One region of the Halomonas sp. B23F22_3 genome, then DNA from elsewhere that is predicted to be linked to it. Evidence: riboswitches for the same ligand, from Rfam matches in the RefSeq annotation. Region 1 holds a riboswitch; each other region holds the start of a gene.
What was found. Region 1 has a riboswitch for thiamine pyrophosphate ahead of ACGTNG_RS04540 (3-oxoacyl-ACP reductase). Riboswitches for the same ligand answer to the same signal wherever they lie in the genome.
Positions count from the first base shown of each region.

Region 1 (7,096 bases):
GCCACTCGCTCACCGAGTTCGTGATGAGCCGCTACGGGCGCCCCATGTACGCCTTCACCCTGGTCATCATGCTGTTCTACCTGTTCATCTCCCTGGCCGCGGGGATCACCGCCATCGCCAAGATGGTCGCCCTGCTGGCACCGGTCCCTCTGTGGGCGACCAGTTCGGTGGTGATGGCCGCCACCCTGCTCTACACCCTCTACGGCGGCCTGCGCGCCTCGATCTTCACCGACAAGGTGCAGATGATCGTGATCATGCCGCTGCTCGCCGTGCTGCTGATCGTCGGCTGGCAGGCTGCGGGCGGCGTCGGCCCTACCCTCGCCGGGCTCGAGGCGGCGGCACCGCAGCTGCTGGACATCACCGACCTGGGGGGCCTCAAGGCCGGTCTCACCTTCTTCCTGGCCGTGATGCTGACCGGGCTCTTCTACCAGGGCAACTGGCAGCGGGTCTATGCCGCCCAGAACAACCGCGCCGTGGGCCTGGGCTTCCTGCTCGGGGGCCTGCTGAGCGCGCCGATGATCTTCGTGATGGGCCTGTTCGGCCTGGCGTTCGTGGGGCTGGGGCTGCCCGGCGACGGCTCGGTCGCGCTGTTCAGCGTGCTGCTCGCCGACATCCCCGGCTGGTTCGCGGTGGGCCTGATCTTCCTGGGCCTGGCGCTGGTCATGAGCAGCGCCGACACCACCATCAGCGCCGCCTCGAGCATGATCGCCTTGGACGGCGGGCGCCTGCTGCCCGGCGCCAGCGGCCCGCGGCTGATGCGCCTGTCGCGCTGGCTGATCCTGCTGCTGGCGCTGCCGGTGACCTTCGTCGCCGCCCAGGGCTACAGCGTGCTGTATCTCTTCCTGCTGGCCGACCTGCTGTGCTGCGCGGCGGCCTTCCCGGTATTCTTCGGGCTGTTCAACCGCCGCTTCGACGGGCGCGCCGCGGTGCTCGCCACCCTCAGCGGCCTGGTCGCCGGCCTGACCCTCTTCCCGGCCCCGGGCGATGCCCTGACCACCCTGATGGAGTCCTTCCTGCTCGCCACCTTCATGCCGGTCGTGACGGGCCTGGCGCTGCTGGCGCTGCTGCCGGCGAAGCAACGCTTCGACTTCGCGGTGCTGAGCGCCGGCGCGCGACGCTTCGAGGGGTAAGGGGTAACACGAAAACGCCCCTCTTGGGGGCGTTTTGCGTTCTGGGGCGCCGTGAGCGGATCGCCAGGAGTGTCAGCCCGCCGGCCGCTCGAGGCCGAGGTGGCCGCGCAGCGTCGTCGCCGTGTACTCCTCGCGGAAGAGCCCGCGGCGCTGCAGCTCCGGGACCACCTGGTCGACGAAGTCCTCGATCCCGCCGGGCAACGAGGGCGGCATCAGGTTGAAGCCGTCCGCCCCGCGGCCGTGGAACCAACGTTCCATTTCGTCGGCGATGCTCTCCGGGGTGCCGATCATGGTGCAGTGGCCGCCGCCGGCGGCGAGCCGCCCCAGCAGCTCGCGCAGGGTCGGCCGTTCGGTCTCGATGATGCGCAGGATGGTGGCATAGCGCCCCTGGGGGCCGCGGAACTCGGCCAGCGGCGGCAGCGGCGGCACCGGCGCATCGAGCTCCCAGTCGCTGCAGTCCTGCTCGATGAAGAGCCCCAGCTGGCGCAGCGAGGCCGCCACCGGCAGGCACTCATCCAACGCACGCTGCTTGGCCCGGGCCTCCTCCATGGTGGAACCGACATAGGTGACGAGTCCCGGCAGGATGGGCACCGGTGCGCTGCGCCCGGCCGCCTCCACCCGCGACTTGATGTCCCGGTAGTAGCCCTGGGCGGTCGGGAGGTCATAGGCGACCGCGTAGATCGCCTCGGCGTAGCGCGCCGCCAGGTCGCGCCCCTGGGAGGAGGCGCCCGCCTGCACCAGCACCGGATGCCCCTGGGGCGGGCGCGGCAGGTTCAGGGGCCCGTCCACCAGGAAGTGCTCTCCGTGGTGGTCGATCTTGCGCACCTTGTCCGGGTCGGCATAGCGGCCCTGGCGGTCGCGCTCGATGGCATCATCGGCCCAGCTGTCCCAAAGCGCCAGCACCGTCTGCACGAACTCCTCGGCCCGGGCGTAGCGTTCGGCATGCGCAGGCATGGCTTGGTAGCCGTGATTGCGCGCCTCGCTGTCGAACATCGAGGTCACCACGTTCCAGCCCACGCGCCCGCCGGAGATATGGTCCAGCGAGCCCACCAGCCGGGCCGCATGGAAGGGGGTATAGAAGGTGCTCGAGAGCGTGCTGATCAGCCCGATGTGCCGAGTGGCCCGGCTCATTGCGGAGAGCGCGGTCAGCGGCTCGAGATGCCAGTTGAAGCCGTCCTCCACGCTGCCGGCGCTCATGCCGTCGGCGAAGAAGACAGCGTCGAGCTTGCCGCGCTCGGCGGTGCGGGCCAGCGACTCGTAGTAGGCGATGTCGCCGAGCCGCTCGGCGCTGGAGTCGGGGTGCCGCCAGGCCGCGCGGTGGTGGCCGGCACCCATCACGAACAGGTTGAGGTGCAGTGTCTCGTCGGGGTGGCGCGGCGTCATCATCCTTTCACCAGGCCGCCGTCGACGATCAGGTTCTGGCCGGTGACCGCCCGCGCCCAGGGCGAGGCGAAGAACAGCGCCGCGTCGGCGAACTCCGCCGGCGTGGTCACCCGGCGCAGCGGGGTGTTCTGCGCGATCAGGTCGAAGACCGCCTCAGGGGTCGCGCTGGACGCATCGGTGGTGCGCAGCAGCCCGCCGGAGATCATGTTCACGGCAATGTTGTCGGGCCCCAGGTCGTTGGAGAGCGTGCGGGTCAGCGAGAGCAGCGCGGCCTTGCCGGCGGTGTAGTCGTGATAGGGCACGACGGGGTTCTGGAACAGGTTGGTGCCGACGTTGATGATCCGCCCGCCGCCCTGCTCGCGCATGCCGGCAAGCGCCGCCTGGATGGTGTTCAGCGCACCCCGGTTGACGCCCTCCAGCTGCTGCTGGAGGTGCGCCCAGTCGAGGGCGTCGGCGTCGGGACGCGCATCGCCGTTGAAGGTGAACTCCGGCAGGGCGTTGTTGACCACGGTGGTGATCGGCGCGTCAAAGTGGACGCGGGCCTGCTCGAACAGCGCCTGCACCGCCTCGGCCTCACGCACGTCGGCTTGAACGGCCAGGACCCGCTGCGGCGCCTCCTTCACCAGCGCCTCGGCGGCCTCACGGCTCTGGTAGTAGTTGACCACCACGCGGGCGCCCTGGTCGAGAAAGGCTCGGGTCAGGTGGGCGCCAAGACCGCGCGCGCCGCCGGTGACGAGTACGACCTGCTGGTCGAGGGGGAGAGAGGAAACGGCCATGAGAACTCCTTGATACGCGGCAAAGGACGCCGCGCTGGAGCCGGCCGACATCCCTTCGCCAGTGTGAACTGGATCAGGTTCGACGGGTATTATCTCAGCGGCCGCAGCCGCACCCCGTGTCTCAGGCCACCATAGCGCATTCGGGTAGGCAGCAACAGCCGGGGAACCGTTCGGGAACAGGCCGGCGCAAGGGGGACGTCAATCTGGAGCGGATAACGAGATACGAGGAAACGACATCAGCCGGGCTGGCGCCTTGGCTCATGATTGGCATCTAGGAAGGTGATGCAAGATTGGAGCGGGAAAGGAGATCGACTGCGCCGGCACTCCGGATCATGACCCGAGCCTTGGCGTGTCGATAGTGACTACGTAGGAGATTGGAGCGGGAAAGGAGATTCGAACTCCCGACCCTCGCCTTGGCAAGGCGATGCTCTACCACTGAGCTATTCCCGCTTATCTGGAGGCGTGCTTGTGAGAAGTGGCGTCCCATAGGGGGTTCGAACCCCTGTTACCGCCGTGAAAGGGCGGTGTCCTAGGCCACTAGACGAATGGGACGCAATCATCGCTCAAGGAGCGAATGGAGCGGGAAAGGAGATTCGAACTCCCGACCCTCGCCTTGGCAAGGCGATGCTCTACCACTGAGCTATTCCCGCTTGGTCTTCTCGCACCGTGTTGCTACCGGCTGTCGAAGGTGGCGTCCCATAGGGGGTTCGAACCCCTGTTACCGCCGTGAAAGGGCGGTGTCCTAGACCACTAGACGAATGGGACGCAATTTTTACCTTCAAACTGGAGCGGGAAACGAGATTCGAACTCGCGACCCTCGCCTTGGCAAGGCGATGCTCTACCACTGAGCTATTCCCGCACTCCGGCACCTTAACGAATCGAGTGGCGTCCCATAGGGGGTTCGAACCCCTGTTACCGCCGTGAAAGGGCGGTGTCCTGGACCACTAGACGAATGGGACGCATTGGCTCGCCTCGTCGAGGTGCGGCGAATATTACCGGCGCTCCCGGGGGCTGTCAAGCGCCTCTCATCGCTCGTTGATACCGCGTGACCTGCCAGGGGCCGCCACTGGAAACCCCCACCCGGTGAGATGTCAGAATGAGGGCGAGACGCCGAGCCTGCCGCCGGCTCCACGACGCAATGAGGAGAAGAGGCCATGCGCAGCAAGATCCAGAAGAGCGACGCCGAGTGGCGTGAGCAGCTGACGCCGGAGCAGTACCGCGTCACCCGCGAGAAGGGCACCGAACCGGCCTTCAGCGGGAAGTACAACGTGAGCGACGAGCACGGCATCTATCACTGCGTGTGCTGCAATGCGCCGCTGTTCGAGAACGAGCACAAGTTCAATGCCGGCTGCGGCTGGCCGAGCTTCGATCGACCCTTCACGCCGAAGTGCGTCGAGGAGCAGACCGACACCAGCCACGGCATGCAGCGAAGCGAGGTGACCTGCGCCCGCTGCGATGCCCACCTCGGCCATGTCTTCACCGACGGCCCGCCGGAGACCACCGGGCTTCGCTACTGCATCAACTCGGTGGCGATCGCCTTCCACGCCGGCGAGTAGCCGCACGACCCGCCACCGCCCCGCTCGGCGACGGCCGTCCATCTGCTATGATGGGCGGCCATTTTTCTACACGCTCATGCAGGAGAGGCTCGATGCTCGGCTGGTTTCCGGGACACATGAACAAGGCGCGCCGGCAGATCCTCGAGGCGCTGCCGGAGATCGACGTGGTGATCGAGGTGCTCGACGCCCGTCTCCCCTACTCCAGCGCCAACCCCATGCTCGCCGAGCTGACGCGCCACAAGCCGGTGCTCAAGATCCTCTCGCGGGCCGATCTGGCCGACCCCGAGCGGACCCGCGAGTGGACGGCCTTCTTCGACGCCCAGGATGACACCCGGGCACTCGCGGTGACCACCACCCAGGCCCGCGAGCTCAAGCGCATCCCGAAGCTGTGCCACGAGCTGGCCGGCCAGGTGCGCGCCGACCGCGACGTGCGGGTGATGGTCATGGGCATTCCCAACGTCGGCAAGTCGACCCTGATCAACGGCCTGGCCGGGCGCACGATCGCCAAGACCGGCAACGAGCCCGCCGTCACCAAGCGCCAGCAGAAGGTGCGCATCGGCGGCCGCGTGGCGCTGATCGACACCCCCGGGGTGCTGTGGCCGAAGATCGAGGATCAGGCCAGCGCCCACCGCCTGGCGGCCAGCGGCGCCATCCGCGATACCGCCATCGACTACGTCGACGTGGCCGTGGTCGCCGCCGCCGAGCTGGCCAGGCGCTATCCCGAGGCGCTCAGCGCACGCTACAAGCTCAAGTCGTTGCCGGCCTACACGGCGCACCCCGACGCCGACCAGGTGGATGCCGACGGCCCCGTGCGGGTCGACCTGCTGGCCCTGAGCGGCTACGACGGCCACGCCATCCTCAGCGAGATCGCGTCCAAGCGCGGCGGCCTGCGCGCCGGCGGCGAGATCGACCTGCATCGGGGCGCGGAAGTGCTGCTCCACGAGCTTCGCGACGGCAAGCTCGGCCGCCTCACCCTGGAGACCCCGGCCGACATCCCGGTCGCGCCGGAACCGGAGGAGCCGGCGCCGGACGAACCGCGCCCCGAGGATGGTGGCGACGGCGCCGAACCCGCATAATCGCAGGCGACGCCGACGAACAACGATCGCCGCCCAAGGCGGCACACGGACATCACTGGATTCAGCGCCCATGGATACCCCCCCGATCAGGAAATCGCACAAGCTCGAGAACGTCTGCTACGACATTCGCGGCCCGGTGCTCGAGCACGCCAAGCGGCTGGAAGAAGAAGGCCAGCGCATCCTCAAGCTGAACATCGGCAATCCCGCGCCGTTCGGCTTCGAGGCGCCGGAGGAGATCCTCCAGGACGTGATGCGCAACCTCCCCACCGCCCAGGGCTACTGCGATTCCAAGGGGCTCTACTCGGCGCGCAAGGCGATCATGCAGGAGTGCCAGCGCAAGGACATCCCCGGCGTCGGCATCGAAGACATCTACATCGGCAACGGCGTCTCGGAGCTGATCGTGATGGCGCTGCAGTCGCTGCTCAACGACGGCGACGAGGTGCTGATACCGGCGCCCGACTACCCGCTGTGGACCGCCGCCGCCAACCTTTCGGGCGGCCACGCCGTGCACTACCGGTGCGACGAGCAGGCCGACTGGGCGCCGGACATGGACGACATCCGCGCCAAGGTCACCGCGCACACCCGGGCCATCGTGATCATCAACCCCAACAACCCCACCGGCGCCGTCTATCCGCCGGCGGTGGTGCGCGAGCTCCTCGAGATAGCCCGGGAGCACGACCTGGTGGTGTTCTCCGACGAGATCTACGACAAGATCCTCTACGACGGGGTCGAGCACGTCTCCACCGGGGCGCTGGCCGGCGATGACCAGCTGGTGGTGACCATGAACGGGCTCTCGAAGAGCTATCGCTGCGCCGGCTTCCGCAGCGGCTGGATGATCCTCTCGGGCAACATCGCCAAGCAGCGCGCCGCCGACTTCATCCAGGGGCTGACGATGCTGGCCTCGATGCGCCTGTGTGCCAACGTGCCGGCCCAGCACGCCATCCAGACGGCGCTGGGCGGCTACCAGTCGATCAACGACCTGATCCTGCCCGGCGGGCGCCTGCTCGCCCAGCGCGACATCACCGTCGAGAAGCTCAACGCCATTCCCGGGGTCAGCTGCACCCGGCCCAAGGGGGCGCTCTACGCCTTCCCGAAGCTCGACCCCCAGGTCTTCAACATCCAGGACGACCAGCAGCTGGTGCTCGATCTGCTGCTCCAGGAGAAGATCCTGCTGG
Region 1 is NZ_JBIEKG010000002.1:184,485-191,580, reverse strand. Features, by position in the region: gene ACGTNG_RS04550 (sodium:solute symporter family transporter) at 1-1,130, shown strand, start outside; gene ACGTNG_RS04545 (LLM class flavin-dependent oxidoreductase) at 1,203-2,516, opposite strand; gene ACGTNG_RS04540 (3-oxoacyl-ACP reductase) at 2,513-3,289, opposite strand; TPP riboswitch at 3,323-3,416, opposite strand; tRNA gene ACGTNG_RS04535 (tRNA-Gly) at 3,665-3,739, opposite strand; tRNA gene ACGTNG_RS04530 (tRNA-Glu) at 3,766-3,841, opposite strand; tRNA gene ACGTNG_RS04525 (tRNA-Gly) at 3,865-3,939, opposite strand; tRNA gene ACGTNG_RS04520 (tRNA-Glu) at 3,979-4,054, opposite strand; tRNA gene ACGTNG_RS04515 (tRNA-Gly) at 4,074-4,148, opposite strand; tRNA gene ACGTNG_RS04510 (tRNA-Glu) at 4,173-4,248, opposite strand; gene msrB (peptide-methionine (R)-S-oxide reductase MsrB) at 4,444-4,845, shown strand; gene ylqF (ribosome biogenesis GTPase YlqF) at 4,938-5,921, shown strand; gene ACGTNG_RS04495 (pyridoxal phosphate-dependent aminotransferase) at 5,992-7,096, shown strand, end outside.

Region 2 (7,096 bases), 170 kb from region 1:
GAGGAGGAGTTCCAGGGCGAGCTGGACGTGACCCTGGAGCTTGGCGAGATCGTTCCCGACCGCCAGCGAGTCGACCTGTCCGGCAGCCGGTTGGCCCTGACCGCCTCGTCGCGTCGCGGAGAGACGCTTCGCACCCTGCTGGTGCTGCCCCGGGCGCGCCTCGAGGGCGGCTTCGACTGGCCCGGCCGGGAGGCGCCACGCCGCCCTCTGGCCGGCACCTTGCGGCTGGATGGCCAGCTCGACCGTCTCGGCTTCCTCAATGCCTTTCTGCCTGACGAACATGGCCTGGGCGTCGAGGGGGGCGGACGCCTGAGCCTCGACCTCGACCTGGCGAACGGCGAGGTGATGCCGGAAAGCCGGCTTCGCGTGCACTCCGACCGGCTCGCCGTGCGCTTCCTGCACTACGAGGCCTTCGGCGACGGCTCGCTGGTGCTCGAGACCACCGCCCCCGGCGCGCAGCTGCACCTCTCCCTGCCCCGCTTCGGCCTGCGCCGCCAGGGGGGAAGCGACGCGCTGATCGACGGCCGCCGGCTGGAGATCCGCAGCCGGTCGCCCCACCTCGACCCCAGTGAGGGCCTGGAGGCACTCAGCACGCGCATCGACATGCCCGATGTGGCGATACCGGATCTCGCCGCCTTCAACGACTACCTGCCCCAAGATGCCGGCATCGCCTTCCTCTCGGGCCAGGCGACGATGGCCACCCACCTGCGGCTGGAGGGCCTGGGGGCCGAGGGCAGCCTGCAGCTTCACGCCTCCGACGCCCGCCTCGCCATCGATGAGCAGGTCCTGGAGGGCAACTTGACGCTGACGACGCGCCTCTCCGATGGCGACCTGGAGACGCTGCGCTTCGATGTGGCAGGCTCCACGCTGAGCATGCGCGACGTGCGACTGGAGGACGCCGCCGGCGGCCTCACCCGGGGCTGGTGGGCGCGCCTCGAGGTCCCCGAGGGAGAGATGCGCTGGGAGGCACCGCTGTCCCTCGACGCCCGGCTCGACCTGGCCATGCGCGACAGTGGCCTGCTGGTCAACCTGTTCGTCGATTCGACCCGGGAGCGGGGCTGGCTGCGCGACAGGCTGACGCTCGGCGAGGTGCGCGGCAAGGCGCGCGTGATGTTCGACGACGACACCCTCCGCCTGGAGGACCTCGCCGTGCAGGGCGGCAGTCGGCTGGAGCTGCTGGCCAACGTCGCCCTGCGCGATGCCCGCCTGTCTGGCCGCGCCCTCGCCCGCTACGGGCCCTTTCGACTGGGCATCGAGCTGGATGGCGACCGCCGGCGATGGCAGCTGCGCAACGTCCGCGAGTGGTATGCCAGCGCTCGGCCCGCCAGCGAGCTGACCCTTCCTGAGCGCCAGGAGTGGGTCGAGTGGCTGGACGCCGAGCCGGAATGACGCGCCGCCCCCGCACCCCGGCGAGACGACACCGGCCTCCCCCCCGGAGGGTGGCAAGACGACGCCAGGATGCTAAGGTAAGTGCTTCGCTTGACGGGGTGCCGGTAGAGCCGGCTGAGATGGCGCGGGGTGTCGAGAGACTGTCGAAACAGACTCAGGACACCGAGCGCTGGTCCCGTGAACCTGATCCGGCTAGTACCGGCGTAGGAATCAAGCGGTGACCAGTGCCCCCTCGGCACCTTCCCTGGCCACCCTCCCCCGCCCCGCTTCCGGATCTCCCCCCGACCGGAGGCATGATGGGCTACCGATTCGACAATCTCACCGCGGCCTGCCAGGACGACTGGCGCGCCTATATCGAGCACGACTTCGTGCGCCGGCTCGGCGACGCCACCCTCGAGGAAGGCGCCTTTCGCCACTACCTCCAGCAGGACTACCTGTTCCTGATCCATTTCGCCCGGGCCTACGCCCTGGCCGCCTACAAGAGCCGCGACCTCGGCGAGCTACGCCACGCCTTCGAGGGCCTGAAGACGATCCTCGACGTGGAGCTGGGGCTGCACGTGGACTACTGCCGCGGCTGGGGCATCTCGGAGCAGGACCTGGCGCGCCTGCCCGAGGCGCGCGCGACGCTGGCCTACACGCGCTACGTGCTCGACACCGGCCACCGCGGCGACCTGCTGGACCTGCACGTGGCGCTGGCCCCCTGCCTGGTCGGCTACGGCGAGATCGCCCGGTGGCTCAACGGCCGCACCACCACGGTGCGCGGCGCCGCCAACCCCTATGACGCCTGGATCGCCATGTACGAGAGCGAGACGTTCCAGCAGGCCATGGCGGACGAGCGCGCCTGGCTGGACGCGCGCCTGGCGGAGGTGACGCCGGCGCGCTTCGCGGAGCTCACCGCGGTATTCCGCGACGCCACCCGGCTCGAGATCGACTTCTGGCAGATGGGGCTCGACCGGCGCCTCTGAGCTGGTCCCACCTGTCGTCCCGGGCTGGTTCTGGTCAGGCCGCCCACCCACGGGATAGAAGGGGAATCGCGAGATTGCCCGACCACCACGCTTGACGGGGCGCCGTTGATGACGGCTGAGACCATGCGCTTGCCAGCATGGATCCCGTTGAACCTGAACTGGCTAGGACCAGCGTAGGGATCAAGCGACAGGCCGTGTGCCCCGACGCCATGGCCCCTGTCCTTCCCGCCTGTGTCCTCCCTGACAAGACCCTGACAATCCTAGGGAGAACACCATGAGCAAGACCGCCCATTTCCTCGCCGAGAGTGCCCGCGTCGACGAGGCCGCCATCCAGCCGCTGCCCGGCTCGCGCAAGGTCTATATCGAGGGCTCGCGCCCGGACATCCGCGTCCCATTCCGCGAGATCAGCCTGTCGCCGACCGGGACCTCCGGGGAAGACGAGGCCAACCCGCCGCTGCTGGTCTACGACACCTCCGGCCCCTACACCGATCCCGAGGCCGAGATCGACCTGCGCCAGGGCCTTGCCGAGCTGCGCCGCGACTGGATCGAGGAACGCGGTGACACCGAATGGCTCGACGGCCCGACCTCCGAATACGGCCGGCGCCGGGCCAACGACCCGATGCTCGCCAACCTGCGCTTCGACCTGACCCGTGCCCCCCGTCGCGCCAAGCAAGGCCGCAACGTCACCCAGCTCCACTATGCCCGCCAGGGGATCGTCACCCCGGAGATGGAGTTCATCGCCATTCGCGAGAACCAGCGTCGCCAGGCGCTCGGGACTCAGGAGGTCGAGCGCATCCTCGGCCACCAGCACGCCGGCCAGGGCTTCGGCGCGCGCCTGCCGGCGGAGATCACCCCCGAGTTCGTGCGCGACGAGGTGGCCGCCGGCCGGGCGATCATCCCCTGCAACATCAACCACCCGGAGTCCGAGCCGATGATCATCGGCCGCAACTTCCTGGTGAAGATCAACGGCAACCTCGGCAACTCGGCGGTCACTTCCTCCATCGAGGACGAGGTCGACAAGATGACCTGGGGCATCCGCTGGGGCTCGGACACCATCATGGATCTCTCTACCGGGCAGAACATCCACGAGACCCGCGAGTGGATCATCCGCAACGCCCCGGTGCCGATCGGTACCGTGCCGATCTATCAGGCGCTGGAGAAGGTCAACGGCGTGGCCGAGGACCTCACCTGGGAGGTGTTCCGCGACACCCTGATCGAGCAGGCCGAGCAGGGCGTGGACTACTTCACCATCCACGCCGGCGTGCTGCTGCGCTACGTGCCGCTGACCGCCAAGCGCACCACCGGCATCGTCTCGCGCGGTGGGTCGATCATGGCCAAGTGGTGCCTCTTCCACCACCGGGAGAGCTTCCTCTACACCCACTTCGAGGAGATCTGCGAGATCTGCAAGCAGTATGATGTGGCCTTCTCGCTGGGCGACGGCCTGCGCCCGGGCTCGGTGGCCGACGCCAACGACGAGGCGCAGTTCGCCGAACTGGAGACCCTGGGCGAGCTGACCCGCATCGCCTGGCGGCACGACGTCCAGGTGATGATCGAGGGCCCCGGCCACGTGCCCATGCACCTGATCAAGGAGAACATGGACAAGCAGCTCACCGAGTGCGACGAGGCGCCCTTCTACACCCTGGGGCCGCTGACCACCGACATCGCACCCGGTTATGATCACATCACCTCCGGCATCGGCGCGGCGATGATCGGCTGGTACGGCTGCGCCATGCTCTGCTACGTGACCCCCAAGGAGCACCTGGGCCTGCCCAACAAGGACGACGTCAAGACCGGCATCATCACCTACAAGATCGCCGCCCACGCCGCCGACCTTGCCAAGGGGCACCCGGCCGCCCAGCGCCGCGACAACGCGCTCTCCAAGGCGCGCTTCGAGTTCCGCTGGGAGGACCAGTTCAACCTGGGGCTCGATCCGGACACCGCCCGGGAGTACCACGACGAGACCCTGCCCAAGGACTCCGCCAAGGTGGCGCACTTCTGCTCGATGTGCGGGCCCAAGTTCTGCTCGATGAAGATCAGCCAGGAGGTCCGCGACTCGGTCTTCAAGAGCGAGGCCAAGGAGAAGGACCTCAATGGCGACCAGGACGCAATGGAGCGTGGCATGCAGGAGCAGGCCGAACGGTTCCGCCAGGAGGGTGCCGAGCTCTACAAGGAGGTCTGAGACGACGCCGCGACCGTTGCCGTCAAAGACGGTCGTCGGCTCCTATCGCGACATGAAAAACGCCCCCGCCGGCTCTCCGGCGGGGGCGTTTTATCATGGCGCGGCGGACGCGCGCCGGACGCTTAGAAGCGGAACGTCATCCCGACGCTCGCGGCATCGAAGGTGTAGTTCGATTCGTCCAGGTAGCGGACGTAGTCGGCCCCGAGGGCGAGGTTCGGTGCCACGTCGAACTCGGCGCCGCCGCCCCAGGAGAAGCCGGTCTCATCGTCGACGTCGAAGTCCACCTCGGTGAAGCCGGCCAAGCCGTAGAGGCGGAAGTCCGGGGTGATGGGCAGGATGCCCTTGGCGTAGGCGCCGGCCAGGTAGTCGAGCTCGACGCTGCCGTCGGAGCCACCGCCGCCGAGATGGCCCTCCAGGGCGAAGTAGTCGTTGAAGGCCACGCCGCCGCGCAGGCGCAGGCCGGTGCTGTCGGCCTTGCCGGGGCCGCGGTCCGGATCCAGCTCCCAGAACAGGGCGTCGCCGCCGAGGTAGGGGCTCGGGTCGTAGTTCATCGGGCTGCCCTGAGCCAAGGCGCTAGTGCCGGCCAGCAGCAGGGCGGCGGATACGGCAGAGATCGTGAAGGTCTTCATGGCAGCTCTCCAGTTAGAAAACACTGTTTTCATACACGCCTTCATTCTGGTACACCTTCGACCAAGGTGCAATGCTCACCTCCATGCGACGAGCCGCGGCGTCGCACAAGTAAGAGCAGCGCCTGCGTCGCCGTCCGCGATCCACGTCACTGTTTACCGACTCGCAACGTGTTAATTTCGCAGGAATCCGGCCCCGCTCCCCTCGACACGAAAGGATGTGCCATGAACGACCCGGTACTGGTCATCAACTGCGGCTCCTCGTCGATCAAGTATGCCCTGGTGCCCGACGCTTTCCATCAGCCACGACTCTCCGGCCTGGCCGAGCGCCTGGGCAGCGAGGATGCGCGCCTCACGGGCATCGATGGCCAGGGTCGTCCGTTCTCGCGGCCGCTGCACGGGGCCCGCCATGCCGACGCCATGGCGGAGATCCTCGAGGGCCTCGAGGGACAGCATCCCGTGGCGGTGGGGCATCGCGTCGTTCACGGCGGCGAGCGCTTCACCCGCGCCACCCGCATCGACGCCGCGGTGAAGCGGGCCATCGAGGCCACCGTGGCCATGGCGCCGCTGCACAACCCGGCCAACCTCGAAGGCATGGCGGCCACCCAGGCACTGTTCCCCGATCTGCCGCAGGTAGCGGTCTTCGATACCGCCTTCCACCAGACCCTGCCCCCTCGGGCCTATCGCTATGCGCTGCCGGACACGCTCTACCGGCGGCACGGCATTCGCCGCTACGGCTTCCATGGCAGCAGCCACGCCTACGTGAGCGCCCGGGTCGGCGCCCTGAGCGAGCGCCGCCATGGCGGCTGGCTGATCGCGCACCTGGGCAACGGCTGCTCCACCTGCGCGGTCTGGCAGGGGGCGAGCGTCGACACCAGCATGGGCCTGACGCCGCTGGAGGGCCTGGTGATGGGCACCCGCAGCGGCGACGTGGACCCCGGCCTGCACGCCCACCTGGCCCGCCAGCTGGGCTGGTCGCTCGAGCGCATCGACACCCTGCTCAACAAGGAGAGCGGGCTGCTGGGCCTCTCCGGGCTCTCCAACGACATGCGCCGCCTGCACCAGGCCGCCGCCGAGCACCACGCGGGCGCCGAGCTTGCCATCGAGGTATTCTGCTATCGCCTGGCCAAGTCGCTGGCGGGGCTCACCTGCGCCCTGCCGCGTCTGGATGGCATCGTCTTCACCGGCGGCATCGGCGAGAACGACAGCGACGTGCGCGCCCGGGTGGTCGAGCAGCTGCGTCACTTCAGCCTGCGCGTGGACGCCCGAGCCAATGCCGATGCCGTGGGCGGTCGAGAAGGCCGCATCGATTCCGGCGAGCACGGCCGCGCCCCCGAGCTGTGGGTCATCCCCACCGACGAGGAGGGGCGCATCGCCGAGGAAACCCGCCAGCTGCTGAAGGAAGAGGCCGTCCCCCATGAGCCAAAGTGACCGCCCGAATGACCGTCCGAGCGATCGCCGACCCGACCCCCGCAACCTCCTGCTGGTGCCCACCGACAGCGGCGTCGGCCTGACCTCCGCCTGCCTGGGCCTGCTCCGCGCCCTGGATACCCTCGGGCTCAAGGCCGGCTTCATGAAGCCGTTCCGCCAGGACGAGATCAACGGCCAGGGACCCGATCGCTCCTGCGCCCTGGCCGCCAGCACCCTGGGCCTCGACCCGCCCGCTCCGCTGCCCCAGGCCCGGCTCGAGCGCCTGCTGCGCGACGAGCGCGCCGACGAGTTGATGGAAGAAGCCGTCGAGCGCCATGCCCGGGTCGCCCTGCCGGAGGCGGGCGACGCCCCGGAGCTGGTGGTGATCGAGGGGCTCGCCCCCAGCCCCCACAGCAGCTATGCGAGCCGGCTCAACGAGGCGCTGGCCCACGCGCTGAATGCGCGTGTCATCCTCGTGGCCGACGGCGACCTGAGCGATCCGCGCGACCTGGCGGAGCGCCTGGACC
Region 2 is NZ_JBIEKG010000002.1:11,115-18,210, reverse strand. Features, by position in the region: gene ACGTNG_RS03750 (hypothetical protein) at 1-1,389, shown strand, start outside; TPP riboswitch at 1,474-1,616, shown strand; gene tenA (thiaminase II) at 1,686-2,354, shown strand; TPP riboswitch at 2,440-2,551, shown strand; gene thiC (phosphomethylpyrimidine synthase ThiC) at 2,629-4,533, shown strand; gene ACGTNG_RS03735 (porin family protein) at 4,656-5,162, opposite strand; gene ACGTNG_RS03730 (acetate/propionate family kinase) at 5,385-6,590, shown strand; gene pta (phosphate acetyltransferase) at 6,577-7,096, shown strand, end outside.
Region 2: it holds a riboswitch for thiamine pyrophosphate, as region 1 does, so the genes downstream of both, thiC (phosphomethylpyrimidine synthase ThiC) here and ACGTNG_RS04540 (3-oxoacyl-ACP reductase) in region 1, are expected to answer to the same signal.

Region 3 (7,096 bases), on a different contig from region 1:
TCGTTGGTGTCGATTCACCCGACGATAGCAGACATCCCCGGCCCGCCGTCATCCCTTTCGGCGCGTCGCGGGGCGGTGTGTGTGCGGGGTGGGGCTGCCCGTCAGCCGCCGCTATGCCAGAACGGCTGCCCGACGGTCGGCGTGCTGGGGCTGGCGGTCTGGCGCTGCTGCATCAGCCCGGCGAGATGCGCCTTGCGCCCGGCGGTGATCGCCTCGGCGAAGGCCTCGGCCATCAGCGGCGGCCGGTGGGCCTTGGCCACGGCGGTGTTGAGCAGCACCCCGTCGAAGCCCATCTCCATGGCCTCGGCGGCCTGGGAGGGAGCGCCGAGGCCGGCGTCGATGATCAGCGGCACGTCGAGGCGCTGGCGCAGGGTCTCCAGGGCGTAGCGGTTCATCAGGCCGCGGCCGGTGCCGATGGGCGCTCCCCAGGGCATCAGTGCCTGGCAGCCCGCATCGCGCAGGCGCTGACAGAGCACCAGGTCGTCGGTGCAGTAGGGCAGCACCTTGAAGCCCTGGTCGATCAGCGTCCGGCAGGCCTCGAGCAGGCCGAAGGGGTCCGGCTGCAGGTTGTAGTCGTCGCCGATCACCTCGACCTTGATCCAGGGCGTGTCGAACATCTCCCGGGACATCTGGGCCAGGGTGATGGCCTCCCGGGCCGAGTGACAGCCGGCGGTGTTGGGCAGCAGCCGACAGCCGCTGTCGCGCAGGATCTGCCAGAAGGCGTCGCCGTCGCCCTCGGCGGGGTTCTGGCGGCGCAGCCCCAGGGTCACCATGTCGCAGCCGGCGGCCTGGATGGAGGCCTCCATTACCGCGGGCGACGAATAGAGTGCCGTGCCGAGCAGGAAGCGGCTCGAGAAGCTCTCGCCGTAGAGGGTCAGGGTATCGTCTTGCAGTGCGTTCATCAGCCGCCTCCCACCGGGGCCACGATATCGATGCGATCGCGGTCATCGAGGACGCGTTCGGCGTAGGCCGAGCGGGGCACGAACTCGCCGTTAATCGCCACGGCCACGCGCCGCTCGGCGTAATGCCAGGCGTCCAGGGCATCGGCCAGGGTCGTGTCGGCCGGCAGACGGGCGGTCTCGTCGTTGAGGCTCAGGGTGATCTCGGTCATGCGGCACTCTCCTGGGGCGGATGTACGGTGAGGGTCTCGGCGAAGGGCTGCTCGCCGCGGCCACGGATGCTGGCCAGCAGGTGGCAGGCCACCGCCGGTGCCAGCAGGTAGCCGTGGCGGAACAGACCGTTGGCGGTGATCAGGCCGTCACGTCGGGTGACGTGGGGCAGGTTGTCCCGGAAGGCGGGGCGCAGGTTGACGCCCTGCTCCAGGATGCGCGCCTCGGCGAAGGCCGGCGACAGGGTGTAGAGGGCGCTGCCCAGCTCCAGGGAGGACTGCAGCGAGACGGGGGAGCGGTCCTCGCTCTCGATCTGGGTGGCGCCGATGACGAAGCGCTGGTCGGGCTTGGGGACCACATAGAGCTGGTAGCGGGGATGCATCAGGCGGACCGGGCGCGAGAGCCGAATCTCCGCGGTCTGCACGTGCAGTGTCTCGCCGCGAACGCCGCGCAGGCCGGGATGATGCTGGCGCGCGCCGGTGCCGCGACAGTCGATGACCAGATCGAAGGCATGGCGGCCATCGCGGGTCTCGATCTCCCCGGGGAAGGTGTCCACCGGGCAGTGGGCATGGCAGGTCCCGCCCAGTCGGCGAATCTCGGTCAGCAGCCGCTCGAGCAGGGCGCGATTGTCCAGGTGCGCCTCGTCCGGCAGGTAGAGCCCCTGGCGAAAGCCCGCCGCCAGGTCGGGTTCCAGGCGGTGGATCTCGGCGTCGTCGAGCGCCTGGCAGGGCGGCTCGTCGCCGAGCACGTGGGCGAGGTCGCGGCGAAACTGGGTGAGCTCGCCCATGTCCTGGGCATGGGCCACCATCAGGCTGCCCTGGTGATGCCATAGCGAGCCGGCGTCGAGCGCCTCCAGCCAGCGCGGCCACTGGGCCAGGGCGAAGCGGCCCATCTCATAGACGCTGCGTTCGGAGACCGCGGTCTCGCACAGCGGCGCCACCATGCCGGCCGCCGTCCAGGCGGCGGCGGCGGGGTGCTCGAGGTCGCCGGCGTCATAGAGGGTGACGGCATGACCGTCGCGCAGGAGTTGCCAGGCCACCAGACGGCCCAGCAGGCCGGCGCCGGCCACGGCGATGGTGCTCTCGGTGGGGTGTGTCATGGCGTTGTCCATCCAGCAGAAGACGTGGAGGAACAGGCTGGATGACGACAGGGGGCTGCTAGGCGAGACGACAGCTTGTTCCCTCCGCAGGCATCAACCTGATCAGGTTCAACGGGTTCGGCCGTACCGATCTCAGCCCCCGTGCACGTCTCCATGAGCGTGCCGGGGCTCCCCGACAAGTCGTCACAACGTAACCAAAAATGCCCGGGCGCGCAATCGAGGGCGCGCCCGGGCATCGTCTTCTGTCACTGTCTGCGTTCGAGCAGGGCCTGGGCTCAGGCGCAGTCGGCGGCACCTTCGCCGAACATGTCGAACAGCAGCTCGCGGCCGAGGCCGGTCAGCACCAGGCGCTGCTGGTCGTTCCAGGTGGCGGCCTGGCTGTTCTCGAGGACCTTCTGGCACTGTGACCAGTCGCTCGAGGCCGACCCCAGGGCCTTCAGGGCCTGGCGATCGAGGCCGCGGTGGCTGACGGTGACCGTTTCGAGCACGTGGCCGTGGCGATAGAGCATGGCGGCCATGTGAGAGAGGCACTGTCGCAGGCTGCGCTGCATGCCGCTGGTAGTGGGGTGATTCATGCTGCCGCATCTCCTGAACGGGATTGCTGCAGCGCATTATACATGCGACGAAGGTCGATGTCATACCAAGGTATAAGACGACCCTCGTCGCACCGCCGTCAGCTCTCCACGCGCCCCAGCAGCAGGAACTCGATCAGCGCCTTCTGGGCGTGCAGGCGATTGCCGGCCTCCTGCCAGACCACGGCGCGGGGGTCGTCGAGCAGGGTCTCGCTGATCTCCTCGCCGCGGTGGGCGGGCAGGCAGTGCAGGAAGAGCACGTCTTCCCGGGCGTGATCGAGCAACGCCTCGTTGACCTGCAGGTCGGCGAAGTCCGCCTCACGCTTGGCCTGTTCCTCTTCCTGGCCCATGGAGGCCCAGACGTCGGTGGTGATCAGGTCGGCCTCGGCGACGGCGTCCCGCGGGTCGCGCACGATGCTCACCCGATCGCCGGCGGCGTCGAGGATGTCCTGGCGCGGCTCGTAGCCCTCGGGGCAGCAGATGCGTAGCCGGAAATCGAACTGGCGGGCGGCGTTGATCCAGGAGTGGCACATGTTGTTGCCGTCGCCGATCCACACCGCGGTGCGATCCTTTACGCTGCCGCGCAGCTCGGTCCAGGTCATCACGTCGGCGAGCAGCTGGCAGGGGTGGTAGTCGTCGGTCAGGGCGTTGATCACCGGCACCGCGCTTGCCGAGGCGAACTGCTCCAGGCCCTGGTGGGAGAAGGTGCGGATCATCACCGCATCGACCATCTCCGAGAGCACCCGGGCGGTGTCGCCGATCGGCTCGCCGCGGCCGAGCTGGGTGTCGCGCGACGACAGGAAGAGCGCGTGGCCGCCGAACTGCGCCATGGCGGTCTCGAAGGAGACCCGGGTGCGCGTCGAGGACTTCTCGAAGATCATCGCCAGGGTACGGTTGGCGAACGGGGTGTAGGTGGGCCCGTGGGTCTTCAGGCCGTTCTTGATCGAGATGGCACGCTGGATCAGGTAGCGCAGCTCGTCAGGACTGAGATCGAGCAGGGTGAGAAAATGGCGGATGGCCATGGGGTCGCTCCACGGGGAAAAACGACCATCCTAGCCAGCCCACGGGGGATGCGCAACGCGCCCGGCATCAGTAGAATGGCGGTATCCACAAGGCCGACCCGCACGGTCGGGTATTGCCCGAATCCCCCCGGGTCGCCCGGCAGGCGAGTCCAGTAAACGAGTAAGGGAGACGTCATGAGCACTACCGTCGAGAACATCCAGCGCCAGATCGGCGAGAACCCCATCCTGATCTACATGAAGGGCACGCCCCAGCTGCCCCAGTGCGGGTTCTCCGCCCAGACCGTCCAGGCCCTGATGGCCTGTGGCGAGCGTTTCGCCTTCGTCAACGTGCTGGACAACCCGGATATCCGCGCCGAGCTGCCCAAGGTCGCCAACTGGCCGACCTTCCCGCAACTGTGGGTCGAGGGCGAGCTGGTCGGCGGCTGCGACATCGTCGCCGAGATGCACCAGTCCGGCGAGCTGGAGACGCTGATCAAGGCCGCGGCCGCGCGTGCCCAGGACGGCGAGGGCGACGCCCAGGCCTGAGGTCGGCACCGCCTTCCAGGCGATGAAAAACCCCCGCCGGCACGCCGGCGGGGGTTTTTCGTGTTCGGACCTGAGCAACAGCAGGGCAGGGGCGGGAGCGGGCGTCAGGCCTCTTCCAGGCCCTGCTCGCGCTGCGCAAGGTCCCAGCCGCCCAGGTCCTTGTAGCGATTGACCATGGCACAGAACAGCTCGGCGGTGCGCTCGGTATCGTAGCGGGCCGAGTGGGCAGCGCTGTTGTCGAACTCGATGCCGGCGGCCCGGCAGGCGCGGGCGAGGACGGTCTGGCCATAGACCAGGCCGGCCAGCGACGCGGTATCGAAGCTCGAGAAGGGATGAAAAGGGTTACGCTTGATGCCGCAGCGCGCCACGGCGGCGTTCAGGAAGCCGTGGTCGAAGGCCGCGTTGTGGCCGACCAGCACGGCGCGGGTGCAGCCGTGGGACTTGATGGCCTTGCGCACCGGGCGGAAGATCTCGCCCAGCGCCTCGGCCTCGCTGACCGCGACCTGCTGGCGCAGCGGGTCGTCGAGGCGGATGCCGGTGAAGTCCAGTGCCGACTGTTCCACGTTGGCCCCGGCGAAGGGCGTGACATGGTAGGCATAGGTGGCATCGGGCAGCAGGTTGCCTTCCGGGTCCATGGTCAGGGTTACCGCGGCGATCTCCAGGATCGCGTCACCTTGCGCGTTGAAGCCGCCGGTCTCCAGGTCCACCACCACGGGCAGAAAGCTGCGGAACCGCTGCGCCATGAGTTCGCGGGCCATCGCCTCGCTCATGCACCTCTCCTTGTCTGGGGCATCGTATCTCTAGACCGCGGCAGTCTACCAGCTTGGCCGCAGCGCGTCCCGTCGCTGGTGTTCGCTGGAGGCTCGTCGCGCTATAATCCCCCCTTTCATGATCGTTAGCCTAAAGGAGCCTCAGCATGTCCGATGTCAAGAAGGTCGTGCTCGCCTATTCCGGCGGCCTGGACACGTCCGTCATCGTCAAGTGGTTGCAGGAAACCTATGACTGTGAGGTCGTGACCTTCACCGCGGACATCGGCCAGGGCGAGGAAGTCGAGCCCGCGCGCGCCAAGGCCCAGGCCCTGGGCGTCAAGGAGATCTACATCGAGGATCTTCGCGAGGAGTTCGTGCGCGACTACGTCTACCCGATGTTCCGCGCCAACACCATCTACGAGGGCGAGTACCTGCTCGGTACCTCCATCGCGCGCCCGCTGATCGCCCGTCGCCTGATCGAGATCGCCAACCAGACCGGCGCCGACGCCATCTCCCACGGTGCCACCGGCAAGGGCAACGACCAGGTGCGCTTCGAGCTCGGCGCCTACGCCCTGAAGCCGGGCGTCAAGGTGATCGCCCCGTGGCGCGAGTGGGACCTCAACTCCCGCGAGAAGCTGATGGCCTACTGCGATCAGCACGACATCCCGGTGGACTTCTCCTCCAAGAAGAAGAAGTCGCCGTACTCCATGGACGCCAACCTGCTGCACATCTCCTACGAGGGCGGCCTCCTCGAGGACCCCTGGGCCGAGGCCGAGGAGGACATGTGGCGCTGGAGCGTCTCGCCGGAGGCCGCCCCGGACCAGCCGACCTACGTCGAGCTGACCTTCGACAAGGGCGACATCGTGGCCATCGACGGCGTGCCGATGAAGCCCCATGAGGTGCTCGAGAAGCTCAACAAGATGGGCGGCGACAACGGCATCGGCCGTCTCGACATCGTCGAGAACCGCTACGTGGGCATGAAGTCCCGCGGCTGCTACGAGACGCCGGGGGGCACCATCATGCTGCGTGCCCACCGCGCCATCGAGTCGCTGACCCTCGATCGCGAGGAGGCGCACCTCAAGGACGAGCTGATGCCCAAGTACGCCGAGGTGATCTACAACGGCTACTGGTGGAGCCCGGAGCGTCGCATGCTGCAGGCGGCCATCGACGAGACCCAGCGCAATGTCTCCGGCGTGGTGCGCATGAAGCTCTACAAGGGCAGCGCCATCGTCGCCGGTCGCAAGTCCGACGCCTCGCTCTTCGACGAGTCCATCGCGACCTTCGAGGACGATGCCGGCGCCTACGACCAGAAGGATGCCGAGGGCTTCATCAAGCTCAACGCCCTGCGCCTGCGCATCGCCGCCGGCAAGGGTCGCCGCCAGGATTGAACCACCCCGACGCCGGCTTCGTGCCGGCGTCTTTCTGTCAGGAGGTTCCATGCTGAAGAAGCTGCTGTCCGGCCTGTTCGGGGGCCACGAGGGCGAGCCCAAGGGCGCGCCCGCCGCCGAGCCGGTCGAATACAAGGGCTATCTGATCGTCTCCGAGCCCGCCGACCAGGGCGGGCAGTATCGCGTCAGCGGCTGGATCCGCAAGCCGGTCCCCTCGAGCGAGGAGCAGGCCGGCGAGATGCTCGAGCACCGCTTCGAGCGCTCCGACATGGTGCCCGGCCGCGAGGCCTGCGACACCCTGATGGTCCGCAAGGCCGAGCGCTTCATCGACGAGGTCGGCGACGACATGTTCTCGCCGCGCTGAGCGACGCTCGGCACCCAGCACCGACGACGCCCCCGCCCGGGGGTGTCGCTCGTTTCAGCCTCCTCGACGGCCCTGTGCGCACACCCCTGCGGTACCGCGGTCCTCCTGCTCCGAGGTGTCCCGTCTTCGTCTCCTTCCGCCTTGGCCTTTCGCCCAAGTGTGGAGGACGGGCGTGCTCGGTAGACTCGAGCCACTGCCGATTCGTGACATGACACGGAGAGTCCATGCGCCTGTTGCACCGTTCCTCGTCCTGGCGGGCGCTCTTCGC
Region 3 is NZ_JBIEKG010000006.1:192,730-199,825, reverse strand. Features, by position in the region: gene ACGTNG_RS15235 (thiazole synthase) at 102-902, opposite strand; gene thiS (sulfur carrier protein ThiS) at 902-1,111, opposite strand; gene thiO (glycine oxidase ThiO) at 1,108-2,208, opposite strand; TPP riboswitch at 2,271-2,393, opposite strand; gene ACGTNG_RS15220 (hypothetical protein) at 2,484-2,783, opposite strand; gene argF (ornithine carbamoyltransferase) at 2,882-3,802, opposite strand; gene grxD (Grx4 family monothiol glutaredoxin) at 3,977-4,327, shown strand; gene rnt (ribonuclease T) at 4,432-5,097, opposite strand; gene ACGTNG_RS15200 (argininosuccinate synthase) at 5,244-6,464, shown strand; gene ACGTNG_RS15195 (HlyU family transcriptional regulator) at 6,514-6,828, shown strand; gene ACGTNG_RS15190 (DUF294 nucleotidyltransferase-like domain-containing protein) at 7,053-7,096, shown strand, end outside.
Region 3: it holds a riboswitch for thiamine pyrophosphate, as region 1 does, so the genes downstream of both, thiO (glycine oxidase ThiO) here and ACGTNG_RS04540 (3-oxoacyl-ACP reductase) in region 1, are expected to answer to the same signal.

Region 4 (7,096 bases), on a different contig from region 1:
CACCTGATGCGCGACTTTCCCCAGTACTACCCGCGCTTCTCGCGGACGAGCTTCACCTGGCGGGGCAAGACCATCACCGGCCATAACCGCCTGTTGAAGAGTTACCCCGGCGCCGACGGCCTCAAGACCGGCTTCATCCGCGCCTCGGGCTTCAACGTCGCCACCTCGGCGGTGCGCGGCGATCGCCGCCTGCTGACCGTGGTGATGGGCGGTTTCACCGCCGCCTCGCGGGATGCGCATACCGCCGACCTGCTGGATCGCGGCTTCATGCGGGCGTCCCTGGCCGACGGTCGCGGCTGGCTGGCCAACGCGGACATTTCCGGCGGCCGCCTCATGCCCGGCGAGCCCCAGACACCGGGGCAGCCGGTCGGCCGCGACGTGCGCCTGGCGAGCCTCGGCTCGGCGCCGAGCGCGATCGCCCCGGCGCGCCGTGAGGTCGCGGCCCCCGTCACGGCAGCGGCGCCGATCGCCGCCGCGCCGCAGCCGGTGGCGCCGCCGCGCATCTCCCGCGTCGAGCGTTCCGTCGCGGCCGAGGCGGCGGCCCCGACGCAGGGATCGGCCGAGGATCCGATTCGCGAGCTGATCGCCGATGACGGCACCGCAGCGCCTTCCCTCGCCGGGGGCCGCTGGGGCGTTCAGGTCGGCGCCTTCAGCGATGCCGGCCACGCCCGCAGCCTGGCCGCCCGAGCCGCCGATCGCCTGGCCAGCGAGCTGGCCAACGCGCGGGTCGCCGTGGGCAGCGCCGAGTCCGCCGGCGTCTACCGCGCCCGACTGGTCGACATGAACGAGGGACAGGCGCATACCGCCTGTCGTCGCCTGGTGGCTCAGGGCATGGAGTGCATGGTGGTCCAGGCCAGCCTCTGAGTCCTTGCCCCGGCTAGCGCCACCGACTAGCCTGAGCTCTCTGACACCCCGCCGGCCTCCGGGCCGGCGGGGTGGTTGTTTTCGTCGCCGCCAGGGAGGGCCGTCGGCATGTCATCGACCTACTCGTCATCCACCTTCAAGGGCATCGGCTTCATGTGCCTGGGGGTGTTCTGCCTGGCACTGGGCGACGCCATCACCAAGTGGCTGGGCGAGGTGCACTCGCCGCTGCAGATCATCTTCTTTCGCACCCTGGTGTCGCTGCCGCTGATCGCCCTGATCGCACGCTTCAACGGCGGCCTGCGGACCCTCACCACCCGGCGCCCCGGGGTACACCTGCTGCGTGGCCTGATCTTCAGCGGCACCATGATCTGTTTCATGTGGGGCCTCACCCTGCTGCCCCTGGCCGAGACCACGGCCATCGCCTTCGCCGCGCCGCTCTTCGTCACCCTCCTGTCGGTGCCGCTGCTCGGCGAGCGGGTCGATGGGCCGACGCTCGCCGCCACGCTGCTGGGCTTTCTCGGCGTGCTGGTGGTGATACGCCCGGGGGGCGCGAGCTTCCAGCCCGGGGCCCTGGTGGTGGTCGGCGCGGCGGTGTTCTATGCCCTGACCATGCTCACCGCGCGGCGCTACGGCGATCGCGAGCACCTCTGGGCGATGGTCTTCTACACCACCCTGGTGCCGCTCGCGGTCTCGGCGATGACGCTGCCCTGGGTGTGGCAGACGCCGGCCCCGCTGCACTGGCCGGCCTTCCTGGTGGCGGGGGTGCTCGGGGTGGGCGCCATGACCGGCCTGACCCTGGCGTTTCGCTACGCCCCGGCGGCGCTGGTCGCGCCCTTCGACTATACGGCCCTGCTGTGGGCCGTGGGCCTGGGGTGGTGGTTCTGGGGCGAGGTGCCGGATCTGTGGGTCTTCGTCGGCGGCACGATGATCATCGCCAGCGGCCTGGCGATCGCCCACCACGAGCGGCGCACCACCCTGAAGCGCCGGCCTACGGCCTGAGGCTCGTGCCGCCAGGCGGGAACCGGCGTCAGCAGGAATCGCCGGCGGCCTGTCGGCACGTCCGGGCCAGGGGGGGCGTGCTCTGCGTGGCCGGTCCGGGCAGGGCCGATCAGCGTGAGGCCGTCTCCTCGGGGGCGTGCCGGTCGCCGTGGAGCATGCCCGCGATGAGGTTGTCGCGGCGCTTGCGACTCTCCCAGAGCGCGCCGAGCACGTGAAGCGGCACGAGCACGAGGATCGCATTGCTCATCAGCTCATGGGTCTCCTCGACCCACTCCACCCCCCAGAAGCGGTCGGTCTCCTCCATCATGAAGCCGGTCGCACCGAGCCCCAGCAGCAGGGCCAGCAGCGTCAACATCATCACGGCCCCCAGCGGGGTGTGGGTGATCCCTGGGGGCGACGCGGCCGCCGAGCCCCCCGTGCCAGAGGCGATCGCCGCGCGCAGGCGCCCGGGGGTCGGCCAGAAGCTCGTCCAGCGGGCCGGCCAGGGGCCAACGAACCCCCACAGGATCCTCACGCCGATCAGTGCCTCCACGCCATAGCCGATCCACTGATGCCAGCGCTCGCCCTCTTCGGTGAGAAACGCATTGGCCGCCACGCCCGCCACCAGCGACCAGTGCACGATGCGCACCAGCGGATCCCAGACGCGGACCCGCCGACGACTCGCCTTGGCTCTCATCATGCGGCCTCCCTCAGTCGATCTCCTGCTTGACGATGCTGCCGTCGACCGGATTGAAGTAGATCTCGACGCGGCGCTCCTGATCGTCCCAGCCGTAGATCTCGTAGCAGTTGCCGTCGGTGGTCTTGAACTCCTTGATCTCGTAGCCCATGTCGGCGATCTGCTGCTGCATCGCCTCCTCGCTCATCCATTCCTCCTGAGGCGCCTCGGTGCAGGTCGGCCCGGCGAGGGCCGTCAGGCTGACCGCCATCAGGCCGGAGACGAGGATGCCGGTAATCAGGGTGCGCTTCATGTCAGTACCTCCAGAGTGTCGGTATCGAACGGCCACCCAGACGGTGGCCGATGCTGTCCCCCGGCCGCCGATGGCGGGAGGACCGTCGCATCATCGAACATCGAGCTTACGAGAGGCTTAAGGGCGTTCGGCGCATCACCCAGACCCGACGGCCGGCACGGCGTCGGGTAGCCGGCGTCGCATCGCATCGTGGCGACGCCGATGTCGTCCTCTAGATGGCGTGGCCCCTTCGGGTATGAGGGTGGCTTTATTGTTATGTTATAACATATCTTGTTGCGCTTGAAGCAGCGTCCACCTATCCGACCGGGAGATCCCATGACACGCCATCCATTTCGCCTTCTCACCCCGCTAGCGGGCCTCCTGCTGCTGAGCACGACGGCCCAGGGGCAAGACCACGCTGGCCATCAGCACGACCACGATGCTGCTCAGCACGAGCACGAGCACGAGCACGAGCACGAGCACGAGCACGAGCACGAGCAGAGCCACAGCCACGATCACGATGACGACATCTACGCGGGGTATTTCGCGGATCGCCAGATCGAGGACCGGTCACTGTCAGACTGGGCAGGCGACTGGCAGTCGCTCTACCCCTACCTGCAGGATGGCACCCTCGATGAGGTGCTGGCCCACAAGGCAGAGCGGAGCGCCGAGAAAACGGCCGAAGAGATCAAGCAGTACTACGACAGGGGCTATCGGACCGACGTCGATCGCCTCGTGATCGACGGGAATTCCGTCACCTTCCACGAGAATGGACAGGCGAGGTCCGGCGACTACGTGTACGACGGCTACGAGGTTCTGACCTACGCAGCCGGCAATCGAGGCGTGAGATACGTCTTCGAGCTCGAAACCGGCGGCGATGCGCTACCGCGCTATATCCAGTTCAGCGACCATGCCATCACCCCGACCGACGCGGACCACTTCCACCTCTACTGGGGTGACGATCGTGAGGCACTGCTGGAGGAGGTCACGCACTGGCCGACCTACTATCCCTCGCACCTGGACGGTGACGGCATCGTGCGGGAGATGCTGGCGCACTGATTCGCCTGCCCATCGTCACGACGACGCCCCTCCCTGAGAGGGGCGTCATGCTGAAGGGGCACGTCATCATATGGGGTGCGTCGTCAGCGGCGCGGGAAGGCGCGGGCGGCGGCCTCGGGATCCGGGGTGCCGCAGATGGCGGAGATCACCGCCAGGCCGCCGGCGCCCGCCCGGTACGCCTCCTCGGCGTGCTCGACCTTGAGCCCGCCGATGGCCACGCTCGGCAGCGGGCTGGCCGCGACCAGGGCGGCCAGGCCGTGAAAGCCCAGCGGCTCGGCGTGGTCGTGCTTGCTGGGGGTGGCGAACACCGGGCCGAGCCCGAGGTAGTCCAGGGCGCTCGGGTCGAGGCGGGCGAGCTGCTCGTGGGTCTGCACCGAGAGCCCGAGGATCGCCTGCGGACCGAGCGCGGCGCGGGCCCGGGCCACGTCGCCGTCGTCCTGGCCGATGTGCAGGCCGTCGGCGCCCGCGGCGAGCGCCACCTCCAGCCGGTCGTTGATGATCAGCGGTACGCCGGTGCCGGAGAGGAGCACCTTGAGGCGGCGGGCCTGCTCGATCATCTCGGCGTCACTGGCGTGCTTGTCGCGCAGCTGCACCAGGGTCACGCCGCCGCGCACCGCGGCGGCGACGGTCTCCTCCAGGCCGTGATCTGCGCAGAGGCCGGCGTCGGTGACGAGATAGAGTGAGAGATCAAGGGGCATCGGTCATCTCCAGGCGGGCCCGCTCGGCGAGGGCCTCGTGGTCGAGGTGATAGAGGGCGTCGAGGAAGGCGACCGCGAAGCTGCCGGGGCCGCGGGCCACCTCGCCGGCGAGCTCGCCGGCCACGGCGTAGCCGGCGAGCGCCGCCGTCGTCGCCTCGAAATGGTCGTCGGCGCCTGCCAGGAAGGCCGCCACCACGCCGGTCAGCGCACAGCCCAGGGTGGTGACCCGGGGCATCAGCGGGTGACCGCCGTGCACCCGGGCGAGGCGCCGGCCGTCGGTCACGAGGTCCTCCTCGCCGGTCACCGCCACCACGCCGCCGGTATGCTCGGCCAGGCGGCGGGCGGCCGCGAGGGCCGCCTCGGAGGGGGCGGTGCTGTCCACGCCGTGTCCGCCGCCGGCGCCGCCCGCCAGGGCGATAATCTCCGAGGCGTTGCCGCGGATCACGTCCGGCGAGAGCGCCAGCAGTCGCGCGCCGGTCTCGCGGCGGTAGCGCGTGGCGCCGACCGCCACCGGGTCGAGCACCCAGGGTCGCCCCGTCTCTCCGGCGGCCAGCGCGGCGGCCTCCATGGCATCGACCCAGTGGGGCGAGAGGGTGCCGATGTTGATCGTCAGGGCGCCGGCCAGGGCGGTGAACTCGGCGGCTTCCTCGCGGGCGTGGACCATGGCCGGCGAGGCGCCGAGCGCCAGCAGCACGTTGGCCATGCTGTTCATGGCCACGTGGTTGGTGATGTTGTGGACCAGTGGGCGGGTCTCGCGCACCCGGGCCAGGTGCGCGGCGGGATCGATGTGGTGCATGGGGCCTCCCCGGCGGGGAGGTGTCGCGCGGCGGCGGCCGGCGCGGCACGACTCCCTACGCCGGCATTGTCCGGGTCAGGTTCCAAGGGTGCGTCTCAGCCGTGGCCAATCGCCGCGGCGCCCCCGTCGTCAGGCCCCACTATCCGTGTCGCCCCGGCGGCTGTAAAGAGCGGGGGTCAGGCCAGCAGCTGAATGCCTGCCAGGGTGATCAGGCTCGCCAGGGTCAGGCAGTAGAGGGCCTCCATGGTCTCCTCCTGCTGGATCACCCCGGGCAACATCAGCACCAGCCCAGACGCCCCCAGGGCGACCAGTTCCAGTGGCACCGCTACCGGCTGCCAGCCGACCAGCAGCGCGCCGAGGGCCAACAATAGCAGGCCCGCGACGACCAGTCCGCGGGCCTGCCGGGCCTGGGTGGGGATGGCATCCAGCGTGATCGTGCTCATGCGGTCGTCTCCTCGTCGTGGTCGGGCCGCACATCGGCCCCGGACCCTGACGCTACGGAAAGCGTCTTAACGACCGCTTAAGGAGAGATGACCGTCGCGTGTCAGGGGCCCCTGCGATGCTCAGGCGGTCCGGTCGAGCCAGCGCAGTGCCACGCTCCGGGCATGCACGAGCTCCTGGCACCAGGTCAGTCGGCCGGCCGTCCGGCGGATGCCCGCCCGGCGCAGCTTGACGAGGATCCTTGTCGGTAGGCCGACCAGTACCAGCGAGACGCCTTCGCGGTGCATCTCACCGATCAGCGACTTGAGCGCCACGATGGCGGTGCCATCCATGCTCGGCACGTCGTGCATGTCGAGGATGACGACCCGCACCTGGGGATCCACCCCATGCAGCGAGGTGAGGGCCTTCTCGGCGGCGCCGAAGAACAGCGGGCCGTTGACGTCGTAGAGGGCGATCGCGTCGGGTAGCGCCCCGAGGCGGGCAGGGAGGGCGTCATCGACGCGACGGGTCTCGGTGAGCAGCGCCATGCGCCGGATGAACAGGGCGGCGGCCAGCCCCATGCCTACCCCCACGGCCAGCACCATGTCGAAGAGCACGGTCAGGGTGAAGCAGGTCGCGAGGATGGCCACGTCCCCCGGCGGGGCCGAGCGCAGGGTGTGCAGGACATGACGGGCCTCGCTCATGTTCCAGGCGACGATGAACAGCAGCGCCGCCAGCGCGGCCATCGGCACCCGCCCCAGCAGGTCCGCCAGGGCCACCACCGCCAGCAGCACCACCAGGGCGTGCACCACGGCCGAGATCGGCGAGCGGGCGCCGCTTCTGATGTTGGTGGCGGTCCGGGCGATGGCCGCCGTGGCGGTGATGCCGCCGAACAGCGGCGCCACGATGTTGCCCAGCCCCTGGCCGATCAGCTCGGCATTGGGGTCGTGTCGGGTCCGAGTCAGCCCGTCGGACACCACCGCGCACAGCAGCGACTCGATCGCCCCCAGCAGGGCGATGGCGAAGGCCGGCCCCAGCAGGGCGCGAATCAAGGCGAAGTCCAGCGCCAGCGGCTCGCCGTCCGCGCCGGGCAGCCGCCAGGGAGCGATGAAGCTCGGCGCGATGGGAGGGATGCCGCCACCCGTTTCGCCCTGAGCCTCCCAGGTGAAGCGTGAGGCGATGGTCTCCACCTCCGCCCCGGAGCCGGCCAGCCAGAGGTTGGCGCCATAGGCGGCCAGGGCCCCGGCCACCAGACCGACCAGCGGCGCGGGCAGCGGAAGCCCCAGGCGTGGCCAGAGCAGCATGACCCCCAG
Region 4 is NZ_JBIEKG010000003.1:482,809-489,904, forward strand. Features, by position in the region: gene ACGTNG_RS08625 (serine hydrolase) at 1-864, shown strand, start outside; gene ACGTNG_RS08630 (DMT family transporter) at 973-1,863, shown strand; gene ACGTNG_RS08635 (cytochrome b/b6 domain-containing protein) at 1,973-2,542, opposite strand; gene ACGTNG_RS08640 (PepSY domain-containing protein) at 2,553-2,831, opposite strand; gene ACGTNG_RS08645 (metal-binding protein ZinT) at 3,147-3,869, shown strand; gene thiE (thiamine phosphate synthase) at 3,953-4,567, opposite strand; gene thiM (hydroxyethylthiazole kinase) at 4,557-5,363, opposite strand; TPP riboswitch at 5,399-5,498, opposite strand; gene ACGTNG_RS08660 (hypothetical protein) at 5,540-5,806, opposite strand; gene dauA (C4-dicarboxylic acid transporter DauA) at 5,927-7,096, opposite strand, start outside.
Region 4: it holds a riboswitch for thiamine pyrophosphate, as region 1 does, so the genes downstream of both, thiM (hydroxyethylthiazole kinase) here and ACGTNG_RS04540 (3-oxoacyl-ACP reductase) in region 1, are expected to answer to the same signal.